3 regions of the Shewanella sp. VK101 genome follow, and region 3 is predicted to be linked to each of the others. Evidence: predicted binding sites of a transcription regulator. Region 3 holds the regulator's gene; each other region holds the start of a gene.
The links. The regulator sigma-54, encoded in region 3, starts transcription at its own class of promoters, with help from an activator protein. The targets are predictions, from matches to a motif close to GTTGGCACGNNNNTNGNNT.

Region 1: the regulator sigma-54 is predicted to act here: its motif matches at 1,415-1,433, upstream of ACSHSR_RS06430 (GSCFA domain-containing protein).
Region 2: the regulator sigma-54 is predicted to act here: its motif matches at 3,356-3,374, upstream of glnA (glutamate--ammonia ligase).

Annotation. Positions count from the first base shown of each region.
Region 1 is NZ_CM151402.1:1,426,362-1,432,327, forward strand. Features, by position in the region: gene lpxB (lipid-A-disaccharide synthase) at 1-700, shown strand, start outside; gene rnhB (ribonuclease HII) at 697-1,317, shown strand; gene ACSHSR_RS06430 (GSCFA domain-containing protein) at 1,656-3,368, shown strand; gene kdpF (K(+)-transporting ATPase subunit F) at 3,650-3,739, shown strand; gene kdpA (potassium-transporting ATPase subunit KdpA) at 3,742-5,427, shown strand; gene kdpB (potassium-transporting ATPase subunit KdpB) at 5,447-5,966, shown strand, end outside.
Region 2 is NZ_CM151402.1:4,608,100-4,614,065, forward strand. Features, by position in the region: gene ACSHSR_RS20470 (IS4 family transposase) at 1-1,067, opposite strand, end outside; gene typA (translational GTPase TypA) at 1,187-2,998, opposite strand; gene glnA (glutamate--ammonia ligase) at 3,456-4,865, shown strand; gene ACSHSR_RS20485 (hypothetical protein) at 4,970-5,467, opposite strand; gene ACSHSR_RS20490 (C-GCAxxG-C-C family (seleno)protein) at 5,477-5,966, opposite strand, start outside.
Region 3 is NZ_CM151402.1:765,078-771,043, forward strand. Features, by position in the region: gene mgtE (magnesium transporter) at 1-175, opposite strand, end outside; gene ACSHSR_RS03455 (HPr family phosphocarrier protein) at 259-534, opposite strand; gene rapZ (RNase adapter RapZ) at 521-1,375, opposite strand; gene ptsN (PTS IIA-like nitrogen regulatory protein PtsN) at 1,372-1,815, opposite strand; gene hpf (ribosome hibernation promoting factor) at 1,818-2,105, opposite strand; gene ACSHSR_RS03475 (RNA polymerase factor sigma-54) at 2,137-3,600, opposite strand; gene lptB (LPS export ABC transporter ATP-binding protein) at 3,696-4,424, opposite strand; gene lptA (lipopolysaccharide transport periplasmic protein LptA) at 4,421-4,954, opposite strand; gene lptC (LPS export ABC transporter periplasmic protein LptC) at 4,941-5,501, opposite strand; gene kdsC (3-deoxy-manno-octulosonate-8-phosphatase KdsC) at 5,498-5,966, opposite strand, start outside.

The DNA of each region.
Region 1 (5,966 bases), 660 kb from region 3:
CGACAAGCATCAGGTGCCTTGCACCTTCGTCGGTCACACTCTGGCCGATGAGATCCCGATGGAGAATGACAAGCGTCTTGCCAGAGAAGCACTCGGCTTGAAAGTCGAAGCCGAATATCTGGCTATCCTGCCGGGTTCCCGTGGTGGTGAGCTGAAGATGTTGGCCCAACCCTTTGTGGAGGCGGCCAGGCTGCTGAAACAGCGCTATCCGGATCTCAAGTTTATTACCCCCTTGGTGAATGAAAAACGCCGCGAGCAGTTTCTTGCCGCACTGGAAACCTATGCGCCGGATCTGGAAATTCATATGACGGAAGGGCGCTCTCGGGAAGTGATGGCTGCCAGCGATACCATCTTGTTGGCATCGGGCACCGCCACGCTGGAAGCCATGTTGGTCAAGCGCCCCATGGTGGTTGGCTATCGGGTCAGCCCTATCACTTACCGTATTGCCAAGCGGATGATGCAGATAAACCACTTCTCTTTGCCCAATTTGTTGGCCGGAAGGGAGTTGGTGCCGGAGCTTATCCAAGACGATTGCACTGCCGAGCGGATAGCCGAAGAGGTGGGTAAATTGCTGGATAAAGATAACCGGCCGTTGCTGGCCGAGTTTACTAAGCTGCACAGCCTGCTGGCCTGCAACGCCAGTGAAAAGGCGGCCCAGGCGGTTGTGGCCTTGCTCGATAAAAAAGCCGAGGAAAGATGACAGTCTATAAGCAACTCTCGGAAGCCGAAGCGCAGCTTTTGTGCCAGGGGCTGGTCGCTGGGGTAGATGAAGTGGGGCGTGGCCCCTTGGTCGGCGATGTGGTCACCGCGGCGGTGATCCTGGATCCCGCCAATCCAATTAGCGGCCTTAATGATTCCAAGAAGCTCAGCGAAAAGAAACGCGATGCCCTCTATGAAGAGATCCTGGCCAAGGCGCTGGCGGTCTCAGTCGGTCGAGCCAGCCCGGCGGAAATCGATGAGCTCAACATACTGCATGCCACCATGTTGGCGATGCAGCGCGCCGTGGCGGGCTTGAACGTGCGTCCCGAGAAAGTCTTGGTAGATGGTAATCGGACCCCGGATTTTGGCCTGCCTTCAGCCGCGGTGGTTAAGGGCGATGGCTTGATCCCTGTCATCAGCGCCGCCTCTATCATAGCCAAGGTCACCCGCGACCGGGAGATGGCCGAGCTTGACAGTCGCCACCCTGAGTATGGTTTTGCTGCCCATAAGGGCTACCCCACCAAGGCGCATTTCGAAGCCTTGAGTCAACACGGTGTCTTGCCTGAGCACAGACGCAGCTTCCGGCCGGTACGCGAATGGCTGGAGCAGCATTCATAAGCCGTACTGAAACCTAAAGATGCAACCAAAAGGGCAGCAGCGGCTGCCCTTTTTTGTGGCTCTGACATGGCGTAATCACAACGGCTATACCTGCGTTGTTGCCAAAACGTCAGCTTCGTTTCCCAAAACCGTGCTTGGCTTACCCCTTTGAATTGGTAAATTTCTGCCCCACATCTGCAATATGTGATCTGCTGATGTAGACGTCAAGTTTATGAAAGTGTTAAATAATGTCTCTTTTTGGTTGCCTGTCGCAATTAATCTATACCGCGCACTGGATCGGGTAACCACAGCTGTACCGTGGTGGCGGTAGAGGAATATTTTGCATTGGAGGCAGTAGCATGGAGCATTCTTTACCTTATGATCCCGTTCATAAGGAGCGTTTTTGGCGTTCAGCGGTGGCGGATATTCGGCCCGAGACTGAGCTTTTTCGTGAGCTCATCCCCAGGCTCCCCATTGATACCAAACAACAACTCTCTTCGGCAGGTTCCTGTTTTGCCCAGCACATAGGAAATTGGCTGGAACAGCATAACTACTCTTATCTGCGCAGTGAGCTAAACCCAGATGTGACATCCAGTTTTGCCTTTGGCAACCTGTATAACGCCCGTGCTTTGTTGCAATGGTTTATCAAGGGGGAACAGGAACTTGCTCAGTACAGCATCTATTTTGATGAAGAAAACCAACGCTATTACGACTTACTGCTGCCGACAAGCAAGGAAGGCTACTCCTCCCGGGAGGCATTGCTCGAATATCGTCGCAAGGTCGTGGCCGAAACCAAACGCCATATTGCCGCAAGTAGCAGCTTTATTTTCACTCTGGGGCTGATTGAAACCTGGGTCGATCCCAATGGGGTTTGTTATCCCTTCTGTCCTGGAGTCAAACTGGGCGAGTTTGACCCTGATTGTTACCGGCTCAAGGTCTTTGATTACGAAGAGGTCTACATCGATCTCGACCGGCTGTTGCAGCAACTCAAGTGCATCAATCCAAAGCTGAAATTGATATTGACTGTATCTCCTGTGCCCCTCACAGCCACGGCCACTGAAGAACATGTGTTGGTGGCCAATGGTCATTCCAAGTCTGTTTTACGGGCCGTCGCCGGCAGCTTCTGCAAGGATGTCGCCGATGCCAGTTACTTTCCCTCCTATGAGTTGATCACTACCTCCTTGCCTGCGGATTTCCGGTTTCTGGACAACAGGCGCACAGTTTCCAAAGAGGGGGTCGGCTATGTGATGCGTCACTGGTCCAAGGCGTTGGCCTGCGAGGAAAACCTGGTTGCCAATCACCTTGAAGCCGATTGTGACGAAGAGTTGCTGGATGCCTTGCAAAGAACCGCCACAGGTGCCAAGGTCACGGCCGATACCCTGACACTGATTGGCGACAGCCATATGGGGAAACTGGCCAAGGCGTTTGAACATCTGGGGCAAGCTTTCTGCGGTGGCATGGTGATGAATGGCTCGGGATTTGCCCAGCATAAATTTGTACTGAGTCCGGAGAGTGACATCATGGTACCGCTGGAGAGTGCCGATTCGAGAAAGCTCTGGCAGCCGATCCTGGCCAACCTGGATGCTTTGGTAAAATCGGAGAAACTCGCAGACTCTGTTGTCTTGACCAATATAGGGCTACAGACGCACCAGACAGTTTCCATGTTTATTGAATGGATGCGGAATTCCAGAGCCGAAAAACTCAAGGATATTGAACTCAGCGACTATGTCGACTTCTTCAATGAACAGATGCAGGAGCAGATGACCATAGTGTTCAGGCTCAAAGAGCAGGGGCACAGAGTTGTGGTGATCTCAGATACCCCGTTCGTTGAGTATTTTGAAGAGTCCAAGTCAATGGCACCATTTGTGCTGGCTTATATGGATGCCATGGAATATGTCTGGGATCAGATGGGGGTTGAGTTCCTGCACGCCGCCCGTCATTTCAACGAAACCATAACCGATCCTTTGGCCTATGCTTCAGAGCTGGTTTATGCCGATGGCCAACATGATTGGTTCCATGGTGGAGCGCCTTACTACGATTGGCTGGCGCGACAAATTAACGCCCTTCTGTAACTTCTTAACCCGGGCGCTGTCATTGATGGCGCCCCCAATCCATGGTTTGTCTCGCTGCTGATTTAACCGCTGCTTCGCAATACATTGTCCCTTGACCTGCCATGTCATGGCTTGCTGCCTTTGTGCAGTGTATATGCCGTTTAGCTTGGCAGTAGTGCAATGCCAATCCCGCCATTTATACAACTTTTATACAAACCCTGCGGATATTTACACCCCGTTTTTATACCGGTTTTCATAAGCTTTGACCCTGAAATTAAAGTCTTTTTCAGGAGATATTCACTATGGCTGTTATGGAGTGGGCCGCTTTACTGCTGGCCTTGGGATTATTTGGCTATCTGTTTTTTGCCCTGATGCATCCAGAGGATTTCTGACTATGTTGACTATGGAATCCTTAGGTTTGCCGGCGATTTTTCTAGGGCTCTTGTTGGCGGTATCCCTATTGTTGGCAAAGCCGTTGGCGCTATTGATCCTGCATCAAAAGCTTTTCAAACGCGAGGCGGCGCTATGGTCCGGGATGACCGCGGTATTTGAGGAGATGAACTGGCGCCAATATGCGGCGGCGCTCTTGTGTTTCAACGCCCTTGGCGCCCTGTGCCTGATGCTTATCCTGCTGTTGCAGCAACACCTGCCGCTTAACCCGCAAAACCTGCCGGGGATGGATTGGCAACTGGCGTTCAACACCTCAATCAGCTTTGTGACCAACACCAATTGGCAGGCCTATTCGGGCGAAACCAGTCTCAGTTATTTCAGCCAGATGGCGGGGCTGACGGTGCAGAACTTCTGCTCGGCCGCCACGGGTATGGTGGTGGCCTTTGCCATTATCAGAGCCTTGACAACCAAGGGGCAGACTATGCTCGGCAACGCCTGGTTGGATTTGCTGAGGGTGAACCTCTATCTGCTGTTGCCTCTGGCCTTGTTGATCTCCCTGTTGTTGGTGCAGCAGGGCGTCATTCAGAATCTTGCCGCTTATCTGCCGGTGACCGGGTTGGAAGGGCAACAACAGCTGTTGCCCATGGGGCCGGTAGCATCCCAGGAAGCGATTAAGATGCTGGGTACCAATGGCGGCGGTTTCTTTGGCGCCAATTCGGCGCACCCCTTTGAAAATCCCACGGCGCTGAGCAATCTGCTGCAGATGCTGAGTATTTTCCTGTTGCCCTGCAGCTTGGTTATCGCCTTTGGTCTCTGCGCCGGGGATTGGCGCCAGGGGGCGAGTATTCTGGGGTGTATGGCATTGGTGTTTGTGGTGGCCTTCCTATGGATAAATCACTCTGAGCTGCAACTGCAGCAGATGGCCGACATTCACTTCCCCGGCAATATGGAAGGCAAGGAGACCCGCTTTGGCATCGGAGCAAGCAGCCTGTTTGCCACTGTCACCACGGCAGCTTCCTGCGGCGCGGTGAATGCCATGCACGACTCCTTTACCGCGCTTGGCGGCATGATGCCCATGTGGTTGATGCAACTTGGCGAGGTGATCTTCGGCGGCGTTGGCAGCGGTTTTTACGGCATCTTGTTGTTTGTATTCCTGACAGTGTTTATTGCCGGACTGATGATAGGCCGCAGCCCCGAGTATCTGGGCAAGAAGATTGAAACCCGGGAGATGAAACTCGTCTGTCTGGCTTTGCTCTGTTCGCCTATGATAGTGCTGTCCGGCGCGGCGCTTGGCTTGGTGCTCTCTCCCGAGTCGCTGCAGGAAACCGGCCCCCATGGCTTCAGCGAGCTGCTGTACGCCCTGTCATCGGCGGCCAACAACAACGGCAGCGCCTTTGGTGGCTTCAACGCCAATACGCCTTTTTACAACCTTCTGCTGGCGGCGGCCATGCTACTTGGGCGCTTTGGCGTGATCCTACCTGTGCTGATGATAGCCGGCAGTATGGCTGCCAAACCCGCCCAAGAGGCAGGCCCAGGCACCTTGCCCACCCATGGCTGGTTGTTTGCCAGCATGTTGCTGGGAACCCTCTTGCTCTTTGGCGCCTTGACCTTTATTCCGGCATTGACTCTCGGGCCTGTGGCGGAGCAGCTGACTTTCCCGTTGCCGCAAGCACTGCCGACAGCTCAATGAATTCAGGGAGAAACAGACAATGAAAACCTTCAGTTTTGATATAACGCCTGATCATCCAAGAGAAACAGGCTGCAACAAGCGTCATCCCGTGCTGCAGATAGATGCCGCCATGCTAAGGCAAACGCTGCTAAGCGCGCTGACCAAGCTGGACCCCAGAGTGCAGCTGAAGAACCCCATCATGTTTGTGGTCTATGTCGCCAGTATCCTTCTGTCGCTGGAGGCTGTGGCCATAGGCTTGGGTTGGCGCGCCGGAAATCCCTGGTTCAGTGGTATTATCGCCATCTGGCTGTGGCTGACCTTGCTGTTTGCCAACTTTGCCGAGGCACTGGCCGAGGGACGCAGCAAGGCGCAGGCCGACAGTCTGCGGGGGCTTCGACGCAGCAGCTGGGCCAACAAGCAGACAGACAAGGGGCTTGAGAAAGTGCTCGCCGATACCCTGAAGTGCGGTGATATCGTGCGGGTGGAAGCCGATGAGATCATTCCCTGCGACGGGGAGATTATTCAAGGGGTTGCCTCTGTGGATGAGAGCGCCATTACCG
Region 2 (5,966 bases), 1.1 Mb from region 3:
ATCATCTTGTATCTGATGAGGTTATAGGCCAATAGTACCCCCCACAATTCTTGGATAACCAACTCTGGCAATTGACTACGCAACGTAAAGCGACTCTCCAGAAGATGCTGCTTCATCTCCCGATAGCCCACTTCTATCTCCCATCGATGGGCATATAAATCCGCTATCTCTGCCCCCGGATAACGCAGGGGGTCCGTTAATGAGGTCAAAATGGAAACCGACTTACCTTTTATCGTCTTCGTCAGTAAGCGAGCTTCAATATTCTCAGGCAGCATAGGCCACTTCTTTCTGGCTTGAGGTGTGGTGGCTAACTGCACCAGTTGGTCGTGTTTTCCTAAAGAGCGTACCACTTCATATTGCGTCCCTTTCTTCAACGGCAGCAGCCAGTGGCTGTTCGGTTGAGCCTGTTGCCAGGCGTGCAAAAGCCCTAACGAATAAAAGCCTCTATCAAACAGCGTCAGGCTGTTATTGGGGATGCTTGATATTAGTTCGGCTGCTAAATTCATTTCACTGACAGCAACAGAATCAAAGGCACTGTTCAATACCAGGTGGCTGCTTAACTCCATCATGCAAACCATGCGAATTTGAGGATAGGCAGCATCACCAGAAGCGTTGGCAGTTTTGGCAAAGGCCTGATTGTTTTGCTCGCTATCAGGTGTTCGCCACACGACACCATCGACCCCATAGAGGTTAAGCCCACACCAATGCGGATGCTCTGCTCTTTCATGCCAGGTCTTGGCACTTCGTTTAAACACATCCCGAACAACATCAGAGCCCAGCCGTTTGCGCGCTTGCGTGACAGCACTGCGCGCAACGTAATCCACCTCTTGCGGTAAGACGATATCAAGCTTATTGATGAGAGAGCGGACGGACTCACCTCTGAACAGAGCCATACCAATCACCGCCCAAATCATGGCATCCATAGGTAACTTACGTCGTCTTAAACTGGCAACACCATGTGAATCAAGGCAGGACTGAATTAACTCAGGCTCAAGTACATCGGCCAGACAGGTGAATTCGGTAAGACGATTGATATGAGTACGCGCCAAAGCTTCTGAAAGTTGCATAAAAAAATCCGATGACATGGGGTCATCGGATTTTGATCCTTTCAGTGAGATCGTCAAGCGATCTGTCTTAACTGATCGGCATTACGGTCATGCCGGGTTTTTTACTGTTCGCCTATGGCTTAGCCACGGCTGGCGCGCTTGCGGTCATTTTCAGTCAGATGACGCTTACGCACACGGATGCTCTTGGGCGTGACTTCAACCAGTTCATCATCATCGATGAATTCCAGCGCCTGTTCCAGGGTCATCTGGATATGCGGAGTCAGTACCTGAGCTTCGTCGGTACCAGAGGCACGCATGTTGGTCAGCTGCTTGCCCTTGAGGCAGTTTACTGTCAGGTCGTTGGAGCGGCTGTGGATACCCACTACCTGGCCTTCGTAAACTTCGGCGGCGTGGCCAATCATCAGACGACCGCGATCCTGCAGACCAAACAGCGCGAAGGTCAAAGCCTTACCTGTGGCGTTGGAGATCAATACCCCGTTGCTACGCTGGCCGATATCGCCACCCTTGTAAGGACCATAGTGGTCGAAGGTGTGATACAGCAGACCTGTACCTGAAGTCGCTGTCATAAACTCGGTCTGGAAACCGATCAAGCCACGGCTTGGGATCATGAAGTCAATACGTACACGGCCCTTGCCGTCAGGCTGCATGTCGCGCATGTCGGCCTTACGGGTACCCAGCTTCTCGATAACGCCGCCCTGATGTTCTTCTTCCACGTCCACAGTCAGCTGCTCGTATGGCTCGCACTTCTCGCCGTCGATCTCTTTGATGATCACTTCAGGACGGGAAACCGCCAGCTCATAACCTTCACGACGCATGTTTTCGATCAGGATAGACAGGTGCAGTTCACCACGGCCGGATACGCGGAAACGATCCGGACTCTCGGTTTCTTCCACACGCAGAGCCACGTTGTGTACCAGTTCCTGTTGCAGACGCTCAAGGATGTTACGTGAAGTCACGTACTTACCTTCTTTACCCGCGAAAGGAGAGGTGTTGACCTGGAAGGTCATAGTCATGGTTGGTTCATCAACAGACAGAGGTGGCAATGCTTCGGCATGACCAACAGCACAGATGGTGTCGGAGATCTTCAGCTCGCCCAGACCTGTGATAGCAACGATATCACCGGCATTGGCACTGTCCACTTCGTGGCGTTCCAGGCCCATGTAGCCCAGCACCTGACCGATTTTACCGTTACGGCTCTTGCCGTCGGCACCGACAATAGTGACCTGTTGGTTGGTCTTGACGCTACCACGCTTGATACGACCCACACCGATAACCCCTACATAGCTGTTGTAGTCCAGCTGAGAGATCTGCATCTGGAATGCGCCTTCGGCGTCGGCATCCGGTGGAGATACTTTTTCAACGATAGTTTGGAACAGTGGGGTCATATCTTCACTGTTGTCCTGAGGATCCAGGCTGGCAAAACCGTTCAGTGCAGAGGCATAAACCACTGGGAAGTCCAGCTGCTCGTCGGTGGCCCCCAGGTTGTCAAACAGGTCAAATACCTGATCGATAACCCAATCAGGGCGGGCACCCGGACGGTCAATCTTGTTGATCACCACAATAGGCTTAAGACCTTGGGCGAATGCCTTCTTGGTCACGAAGCGAGTCTGTGGCATTGGGCCGTCCTGCGCATCAACCAGCAGCAGTACAGAGTCAACCATAGACAGAACCCGTTCTACTTCGCCACCGAAGTCGGCGTGTCCTGGGGTATCTACAATGTTAATCCGATAGTCGTTCCACTTAATGGCGGTGTTTTTCGCCAGAATAGTGATCCCACGTTCTTTCTCCAGATCGTTGGAGTCCATCACCCGCTCGGTGGCTTCTCCGCGGGTTGCCAGGGTTCCTGACTGTGCCAACAGCTTGTCTACCAGGGTAGTCTTACCGTGGTCAACGTGCGCTATGATGGCGATGTTACGTAAATTCTCTAACACAGTTTTGCCTCTTACGATCTCTGTTCTGTGGGATGCAGCAATATAAATTGAATGGTACAACCGCTTTATGACTGCTTGGCGATTGCCTTCCAGGCCTTATAAAACCTGGGCTGCCATCGTGTCGGGGAGCACAATTTCCCCGGATGGTTGCTTTAAAAAGCGTGCCATTCTACTCTAGCGAGGGGCTATCGCACAGGATTATTTTTTAGACACCTATGAATATCCGGCTTATTCAGCGCACGCACCATTATGGTGAACGCACCTTTTTGGAACACTCAATGCACCATGATAGTGCAAACCCGCTTGTCTCGCCAGCCCTCGATTTTACCACTCCCTTTATTTTCAACATCTTAGCATCTTGGCATGAGTCTGGCTTAATAGAGACCAACAAGGCGCCAGACGCTACATACTAAGAGTTGACAAAGGGCACCCCCTTTACCCTACCGGAGGCTTGATAATGTCAGTCGAATCAGTTTTACAACAGCTGCAAGAGTTGGAAGTTAAGTTTGTTGATTTACGCTTTACCGATACCAAAGGTAAGGAACAGCATGTATCTATCCCGACTCATCAGGTAGATGCTGATTTCTTTGAAGACGGCAAAATGTTCGATGGTTCATCTATCGCCGGTTGGAAAGGGATCAACGAATCTGACATGGTGCTGATGCCAGATCCAAGCAGCTTTGTACTGGATCCTTTCACCGAAGAAACCACAGCGCTGATCCGCTGCGACATCCTCGAGCCCGGCACCATGCAGGGTTACGACCGTGACCCTCGCTCTATCGCCAAAAAAGCCGAAGAGTACATGCGTTCTACCGGCATCGCCGACACTGTGCTGATCGGTCCTGAGCCAGAGTTCTTCCTGTTTGATGACGTACGTTTCGGTACCGACATGAGCGGCACCTTCGTCAAAATCGATGCCAAAGAAGCAGCCTGGAACTCAGGTACCAGCTATGAAGATGGCAACACAGGTCACCGTCCATTCGTTAAGGGCGGCTACTTCCCGGTTGCGCCTGTGGATTCTTCACAGGATTTGCGTAGTGCCATGTGTCTGGTGCTGGAAGAGATGGGCCAGGTTGTGGAAGCTCACCACCACGAGGTTGCTACCGCGGGTCAGAACGAGATCGCCACTCGCTTCAACACTCTGACCAACAAGGCCGATGAAATCCAGGTACTTAAGTACGTGATTCACAACATGGCTCATGCCTACGGCAAGACAGCCACCTTTATGCCCAAGCCGATAGTTGGCGACAACGGCAGCGGCATGCACGTACACCAGTCACTGGCCAAAGACGGCACCAACCTGTTTGCCGGTGACAAGTACGGCGGCCTGTCTGAAACTGCCCTGTACTATATCGGTGGTATCATCAAGCACGCCCGAGCCCTGAACGCTTTCACCAACCCAAGCACCAACTCCTACAAGCGTTTGGTGCCACACTTTGAAGCCCCTGTGATGCTGGCTTATTCTGCCCGTAACCGCTCGGCTTCTATCCGTATCCCTGTGGTACCAAGTCCTAAGGCTCGCCGTATCGAGACCCGCTTCCCGGATCCTATGGCCAACCCTTATCTGGCCTTCGCAGCACTGCTGATGGCCGGTCTGGACGGTATCCAGAACAAGATCCACCCTGGTGATGCCATGGACAAGGATCTGTACGATCTGCCGGCCGAAGAAGCAGCGGAAATCCCGACTGTGGCCGAATCTCTGGAAGTCGCCCTGGCGGCTCTGGATGCAGACCGTGAGTTCCTGACCCGCGGCGGTGTGTTCAGCGATGACTTTATCGACTCTTACCTCAAGCTGAAACAAGCCGAGGCCGAGCGTGTCAGCCGCACCACTCACCCAGTCGAATTTGAGCTGTACTACAGCCTCTAATTGCCCTGCAATCAACCGATGAGTCAAGCCATCGGATAACAAGAAAAGCGCCCCGGGAGCAATCCCGGGGCGCTACTATTTTAAGGCTATAAAACTCAACCCACTCAGGGAGCACCGACAAGCTCAGGAGCACTCTGGGCCTTGGCCCCTGTGAGTATCACCGCCAACTTGAGTTCACCCTCTGTCTGGTTCAACTCCTCAAGCCCTTCTGGAGTAAAGCGATATTGGCCTTCTGTCTCCAGCGCTTCCATGGTGCCAGCACAGGTGTCGACGGTTTCGCTGCATTCGAAACGCACCCCCTTATGCCAAGGCATGGAGAAGGCCGATACCTGCTCTGCCGGCATCTTGAGGTACATCACCAGATAGTTGCTGCCGGCATCCTTGACGGGTTTGCCCTCCGCCGTAGTCAGGCTAAAGGTCAGTGCCTGGCTTTGAGGATCCACGGCGCTCAGTGCCACCTTGAGGCTTTCGGCTTCATTAATGGACACAGACTGCTCCGGTTCAGGATCCGGCGGAAGCACAGGGTCATCATCGTCATCCCACCAGTCACAACCCCCCAGGCACAACAGCAAAGACGCTACTATCAAACTCTTATGTTTCATAACAGCCTCCTAGTGACAATCGCTGCAGACCGCACCTTCGTGAACCCCGGTCAAACCGGCGCCGACATCATGGGCGCTGTGGCAGCTCTGACATTCCATCTGTGAATTGACATCGGCACCTATGTAAGTGTCCGGTTCACGTTTGGTGCTGCTGTGACAACCACTACACTCGGCATTGCCTGCTGCCACAATTTCAGCGTCCAGGGCATTGTCCAGCGACTTATTGAGGAAGTCAGTGGTGACATAGGCAATCTCGGCCGTCAGCTGAGCGCAGCGCTCCAATTTCGCCTGATGACTGGAGCCGTACTTGCTCGCTTTCGACCAGTGGGTCACCGAGGTGTGACAGAGAATGGAATTGGCAACCGACTGGCCTATCTTATCTGCGGTCAGTAGCTCACCGGCATTGTCTTTACGGGTCGGTGCGCCAATCGCCTTGAGGAAGGCTTCATCATTTCTCGGCATGGCTGTGTGTTCATAGTAACGGTACACGGAGCGGATC
Region 3 (5,966 bases):
GCCAGAGTACCTGACGGGTACGCGGCGGTGAAGATTCGAGAATAAAGGCGATATCCGAAGCCGTCATTCGCTGCAGCATGTCGCGCACATGCACGAACATACCACTGCTAAGAGCTTGGTTTAGTTGAGTAAGACGTTGTTCTGTCAGCTCTTGGTCGAGCGCTTCTATTGGCATGCAGTTCCCCCTGTGATGCAAAGCGAGGATATGTTACCTCAAGACAGGGGTGTTATAGAAACAAAGAGTGCAGCGCTAAGGCTTTAGCTGGCTTCGTCGAAACGGGCGTTGATCAGGGCGCAGATAGCGTCCATCGCGGGTTCGGCATCCGGGCCTTCGGCGATGAGGCGAATACTCTTGCCTTGACCGGTTTCCAGCATCAAGAGCCCAAGCACACTGGCGGCCGAGGCTTTTTTCTCGCCTTGGATCAGGGTGATATCGGCTTCGAACTCGCTGGCCAGCACCGCCAGCTTAGTGGCGGCGCGGGCATGCAGGCCCAGCTTATTGACTATGGTGACTTCCCGCTCAACCTTTGCCATTATTCAGCTCCCGGTGACGGGCCTGTACCTTGTGTTTGCTGTTGCCAAAACGCTTGGCGAGCTGCTCAGCGACATAGACAGATCTATGCTGGCCGCCGGTGCAGCCTATGGCTATGGTGAGGTAACTGCGGTTGTTGCGTTCCAGGTGCGGCAGCCAGGTTTCCAACAGATTTTCTATCTGCCAGATAAACTTGTTCACCAGTGGCTGGCGGCTGAGAAACTCCTGCACAGGTTCATCCAGCCCGGTCAGTGGCCTGAGCGCCGGCTCCCAGTGGGGGTTGGGCAGAAAGCGCACATCAAACATGAAGTCGGCTTCCTGGGGCATACCATGCTTAAAGCCGAACGACTCGAAGTTGATCACCAGTTCTTTATCGACACTGCCAAGCAGAATTTCCCGCACTGTGTCACTGAGTTCATAGATGTTCAGCGCCGAGGTGTCTATGTAGTGATCCACCAGTTTCGACATGGGTTCCAGCAGCTTGCCTTCGAGCTTGATGGCGTCCTGTAGTGAGACTTTGCTCTTGGACAGGGGGTGCAGTCTGCGGGTTTCGCTGTAGCGCTTCAGCAGCACCTTATCCGAGGCGTTGAGAAAGAAACTGGTCAGTTGGGTGTTTTCCGGCAAGGCCGCCAACTGTTGTTCCAGCACCTTTTCCTGATCCGGCATATTGCGCACATCTATGCTGATGGCGACCAGATCATTGCTGCCACGGAGGTTTTCCAACAGGCTGCCAATCATGGGCAGGGGGAGATTATCCACACAGTAGTAACCCAGGTCTTCGAGTACCCTGAGGGCAACGGATTTTCCGGAACCGGAGCGGCCTGAGACTATGGCGAGTTTCATCCTGTGATCACCTGATAGAGTTCTGTTTCGTCGCTGGATTTTCGCAACTGCTTGAGTATCGCCTTATCGCTGAGCTTTTCAGCCATGGCGGATAGGGTACTCAGGTGTTGCTGACATTGATCTGCGGGCACCAGGAGGGCGAACAGTATGTCCACCGGCTGGTTGTCTATGGCATCGAAGGCGATAGGCTCTTCGCATTTGACCAACACGGCAATCGGCTCTGTAATGTCCGGTAGTCTGCCATGCGGAATCGCAATACCATTACCTATACCTGTGCTCCCCATCTTTTCGCGGGCCAAAAGGCTTTCAAAAATCGCTTGAGAGGAAAGGGTGGGGTACTGGGCGCTAGCGAGATCGCTAATCAGCTCCAGTACCTTTTTCTTACTGCCCGGAGTGGCACAGGTAGTGCACTCCGGCCGCAGGATGGTACTCAGTTCCATCGTTAGTGTTTTGTCAGCTTTTCTTTGTGTTTAATGACCTGACGATCCAATTTATCAATCAGAACGTCGATGGCGGCATACATGTCGGCATGTTCAGAAGTTGCATAGACTTCGCCGCCTGTGAGGTGGATCTTGGCTTCGGCTATCTGTTGCAGTTTTTGTACATTGAGCACAACGTGCACATTATTGATCTGTTCGAAATGGCGTTCAAGTTTAGAAAACTTACTTTCCACGTAGTCACGCAGTGAGTCGGTGATCTCGATATGATGTCCTGTCAGGTTGATTTGCATAGAAAGATTCCTCCAATTTCCAACTGTGGATTTATAAACTCTTACGCTGGTTCGACGGTGGTATCATCATAGCCTCGCGATACTTGGCTATGGTGCGTCTTGCAACGTTGATTCCCTGTTCTGCCAGAAGTTGCGCCATCTTGCTGTCGCTCAAAGGCTTCTTCTGGTTTTCCGCTGCCACGAGCTTCTTGATAAAAGCCCTGATCGCCGTGGAAGAGCATTCTCCGCCATCTTCGGTGCCGACATGGCTGGAGAAGAAGTACTTCAATTCAAATATTCCCCTGGGTGTATGCATATACTTTTGAGTGGTGACCCTGGATATGGTCGATTCATGCATCTCGACCGCTTCGGCAATATCGTTGAGCACCATGGGTTTCATGGCCTCTTCACCATATTCAAAAAATCCCTGCTGGAACTGCACTATACAGTTGGCCACCTTGAGCAGGGTGTCGTTGCGGCTCTCCAGGCTCTTGATAAACCATTTGGCTTCCTGAAGATGACCTCGAATAAACTGGCTGTCTGATTGACTGCGGGCGCTACGAGCCATAGCAGCATACTGCTGATTGATCCCGAGTTTGGGCATACAGTCCGGGTTGAGTTCTACTACCCAGCGGCCGTTTTTCTTCCAGACACTGACATCAGGGATCACATATTCCTCGTCCATCGGCTGCACCAGCAAGCCGGGGCGGGGATTGAGACTCTGGATAAGGTTGATGGCGTCACGCAGCTGATCTTCCTTGAGCTTGGTCTTGCGCATCAGGGTGCGGAAGTCGCGGGCGGCAATGAGATCCAGATGTTCGTCAATCAACAAGCGGGCGTCGGCCAGATGCGGGGTGTCTGCGTTGAACTGTTGCAACTGGATCAGCAGGCATTCGCGCAGATCTCTGGAGGCGATGCCGACAGGATCGAAGTGCTGGATCCGCTTGAGTACTGCCTCGACTTCATCGAGCTCAATCTCAGGGTTGCCCATGGCTTCGAGGATCTCCTCTGTGCTCTGGGTCAGATAGCCCTGCTCGTCGATGGCATCAATAATGGCGGTGGCAATGGCGTCGTCGGTATCGGAAAACGGGGTCAGGTTCTTCTGCCATTCCAGATGTTCATAGAGCCCTTCGCTGGTTTCCCCCTGGAAGGGCATATCATCTTCACGGCCCATGGCCGGCCCGGAGGCACTGGCGGCGGTAAAGACTTCGTCCCAGGTGGTATCCATAGGTAATTCATCCGGCATAGACTCATTGTTCAATGCCTCTGAGGTTTCTACCGTGGAACCATCTTCCTGCTTGGCGCTCAACTCGCCGGCGTCGTTTTCCTTGTGGTTGTCGTCGATAGCGTCATCCTGGTTGTCCTCGGCCATTTCCAACAGAGGGTTGGCTTCCAAGGCTTCCTGGATTTCTTGCTGCAGCTCAAGGGACGACAGTTGCAGCAGGCGAATAGCCTGTTGCAACTGAGGTGTCATGGTCAACTGTTGACCCAGTTTGAGCTGGAGTGACGCTTTCATTATACCGCTAATCCCTACTCGTTATTTTTCAAGGAAAAAATTCAATAATAACAAACTATAATACCCGGAATTGCCACCGGATGACATGATCCTAACTATAGCCTGAATTGTTCGCCTAAGTACACAGCGCGCACTTGCTGGTTGTCCAAGATTTCAGCGGGTGTGCCCTCGGCGATCAACTGCCCATGGCTGACTATGTAGGCTCGCTCACAAACGTCGAGTGTTTCGCGAACATTGTGGTCTGTGATCAGCACTCCCAAACCGCGGGACTTAAGCTGTTCGATGATTTTCTTGATATCGATAACTGAGATGGGATCCACACCGGCGAATGGCTCATCCAGCAGAATGAACTGTGGATTGGCGGCCAATGCCCGGGCGATTTCCACTCGGCGGCGTTCACCGCCGGAGAGGGACATTCCCAGGCTGTCACGTATGTGGGTAATATGGAATTCTTCCAGCAGTTGTTCGAGCTGTTCCTCGCGCTCGTCGCTGTTGAGTTCTTTGCGGGTTTGCAGCACGGCCATGATGTTGTCATGCACCGACAGCTTGCGGAAAATACTGGCTTCCTGTGGCAGGTAGCCTATGCCTTTACGGGCTCGCAGGTGCATGGGATCCAGGGTCAGCTCGTCGTCGTCAATGAAGATACGGCCCTTGTCACTCTGTACCAGCCCAACCACCATATAGAAGGTGGTGGTCTTGCCAGCCCCGTTGGGGCCCAGCAGCCCCACGATTTGGCCGGTATTGACCGACAGGCTGACGTCTTTGACGACGTTGCGTTTCTTGTAACTCTTTGCCAGATTCTGTGCCGTCAGGGTGCTGGTCATTGCGGCTCCTGCTGCTGTTCTTTCTTGTTGAGATCCTGATAGTTTTCTGGCTGGATAACAGTGGTTACCCTGTCTTGGCCTTTGCCGCTGCTTTCCGCTTCCAACTGCTGCTTGTTGATGTCGTATACTATCTTCTCGGCGGTCACTTCACTGCCGTCCTGTTCTACTTTGGCCTGGCCCAGCAGGGTCATGATACGACTGTCTATGTTGTAGTGGATCTCTTTGGCCTTGGCACTGGCCAGACGGCCGTCTTCCAGTTTCTGGGTATAGGTAGCGGGTGAGCCCTTGGCCACCAGGATCCGCTCGCCACTCTTGTCTTCTGTGTAAGCCGTGAGTTCATCGGCCAGCAGTTTCAAACTGCCCTGGGTGACTGTGACAGGCCCGCCGTATACCACACGCTTGTTTTTGATATCGGCAAACTGATTAGCGGCGCTGATCTGTACTTTTTGCAACAGATCTTCTTCAATGGCCAACGCCGACAGGCTTGTGATGCACAAGAGGGCACCGATAAAAAGCTTACTTGGTTTCATAGGTTCCTTTCACCTGACTGGTCAGCTTCACTTGCTGAGCATTGAGATCGGCGTACAGGCCGGATCCCTTGATATTAAAGTCTTTGCCTTCGATCAGGATCTCGCGATCTGAGGTCATGATCATGGTGTCCAGATCCAGCTCCACATAACTGGTTTTCAGGCTCTGGATCGGTTCATTGGGGCTAATGGCGTCGATGATAACATTATTTTCAAGTACTACTCGGTTACTCTTGCGATTGAGCCTGCCTTCGTTGGCAGACAGACGCCACTGTGCCTCGCCCTTGTCCGGATAGACCAGATAAACCGGTTGGTTGAAGAAGGTCTTTTCACTGGCTTCATAATGTTCCATGTGGGCCGCGGCGACCCTACTGGCGACATTGCCCTGCTCATCAAAGTTGACCGAGCGCAGGTCATCGGCGACAAAGTCAGGCCTAACCACATCCACAGGCGCCTCACTCTGTTGAGCGTTGCGCTTGTTCTGCACCTGCCAGTAAAGGATAAGTGCAGTGGAGAAAAACAAAATAATGGCCAGGGTGACCCTATTCATATACTCATTCCGTGGGCATTTTCAAATTTGTCCTGACTGAGCAGGATAAGATCCGCCAGCTCCCGCAGTGCCCCATGGCCGCCGGCAATCTGAGTGACCATGTGGCAGTGCTGCCTTACCCAAGGATGGCCATCGGCCACGCAAACCGCCAGCCCCACTTGCTTCATCACTGGCAAGTCGACAATGTCGTCACCTATATAGGCCACTTGTTCAGGCTCGAGGTCATAGTGCTTAAGCAGCGCCTCATAGGGCTCCAGCTTGTTGTCTATGCCTTGATAAATCTTGTCTACCCCCAGGGCCGTCATGCGGTTTTCGACTATCTGGGACTTGCGGCCGGTGATCACCGCCACCTGAATGCCGCAGGACAGCAGCGAGCGCACCCCATAGCCATCGCGGGTATGGAAGGCCTTCAGCTCTTCGCCGCTGTTGCTCATATAGATGCGGCCATCGGAGAAGACACCGTCG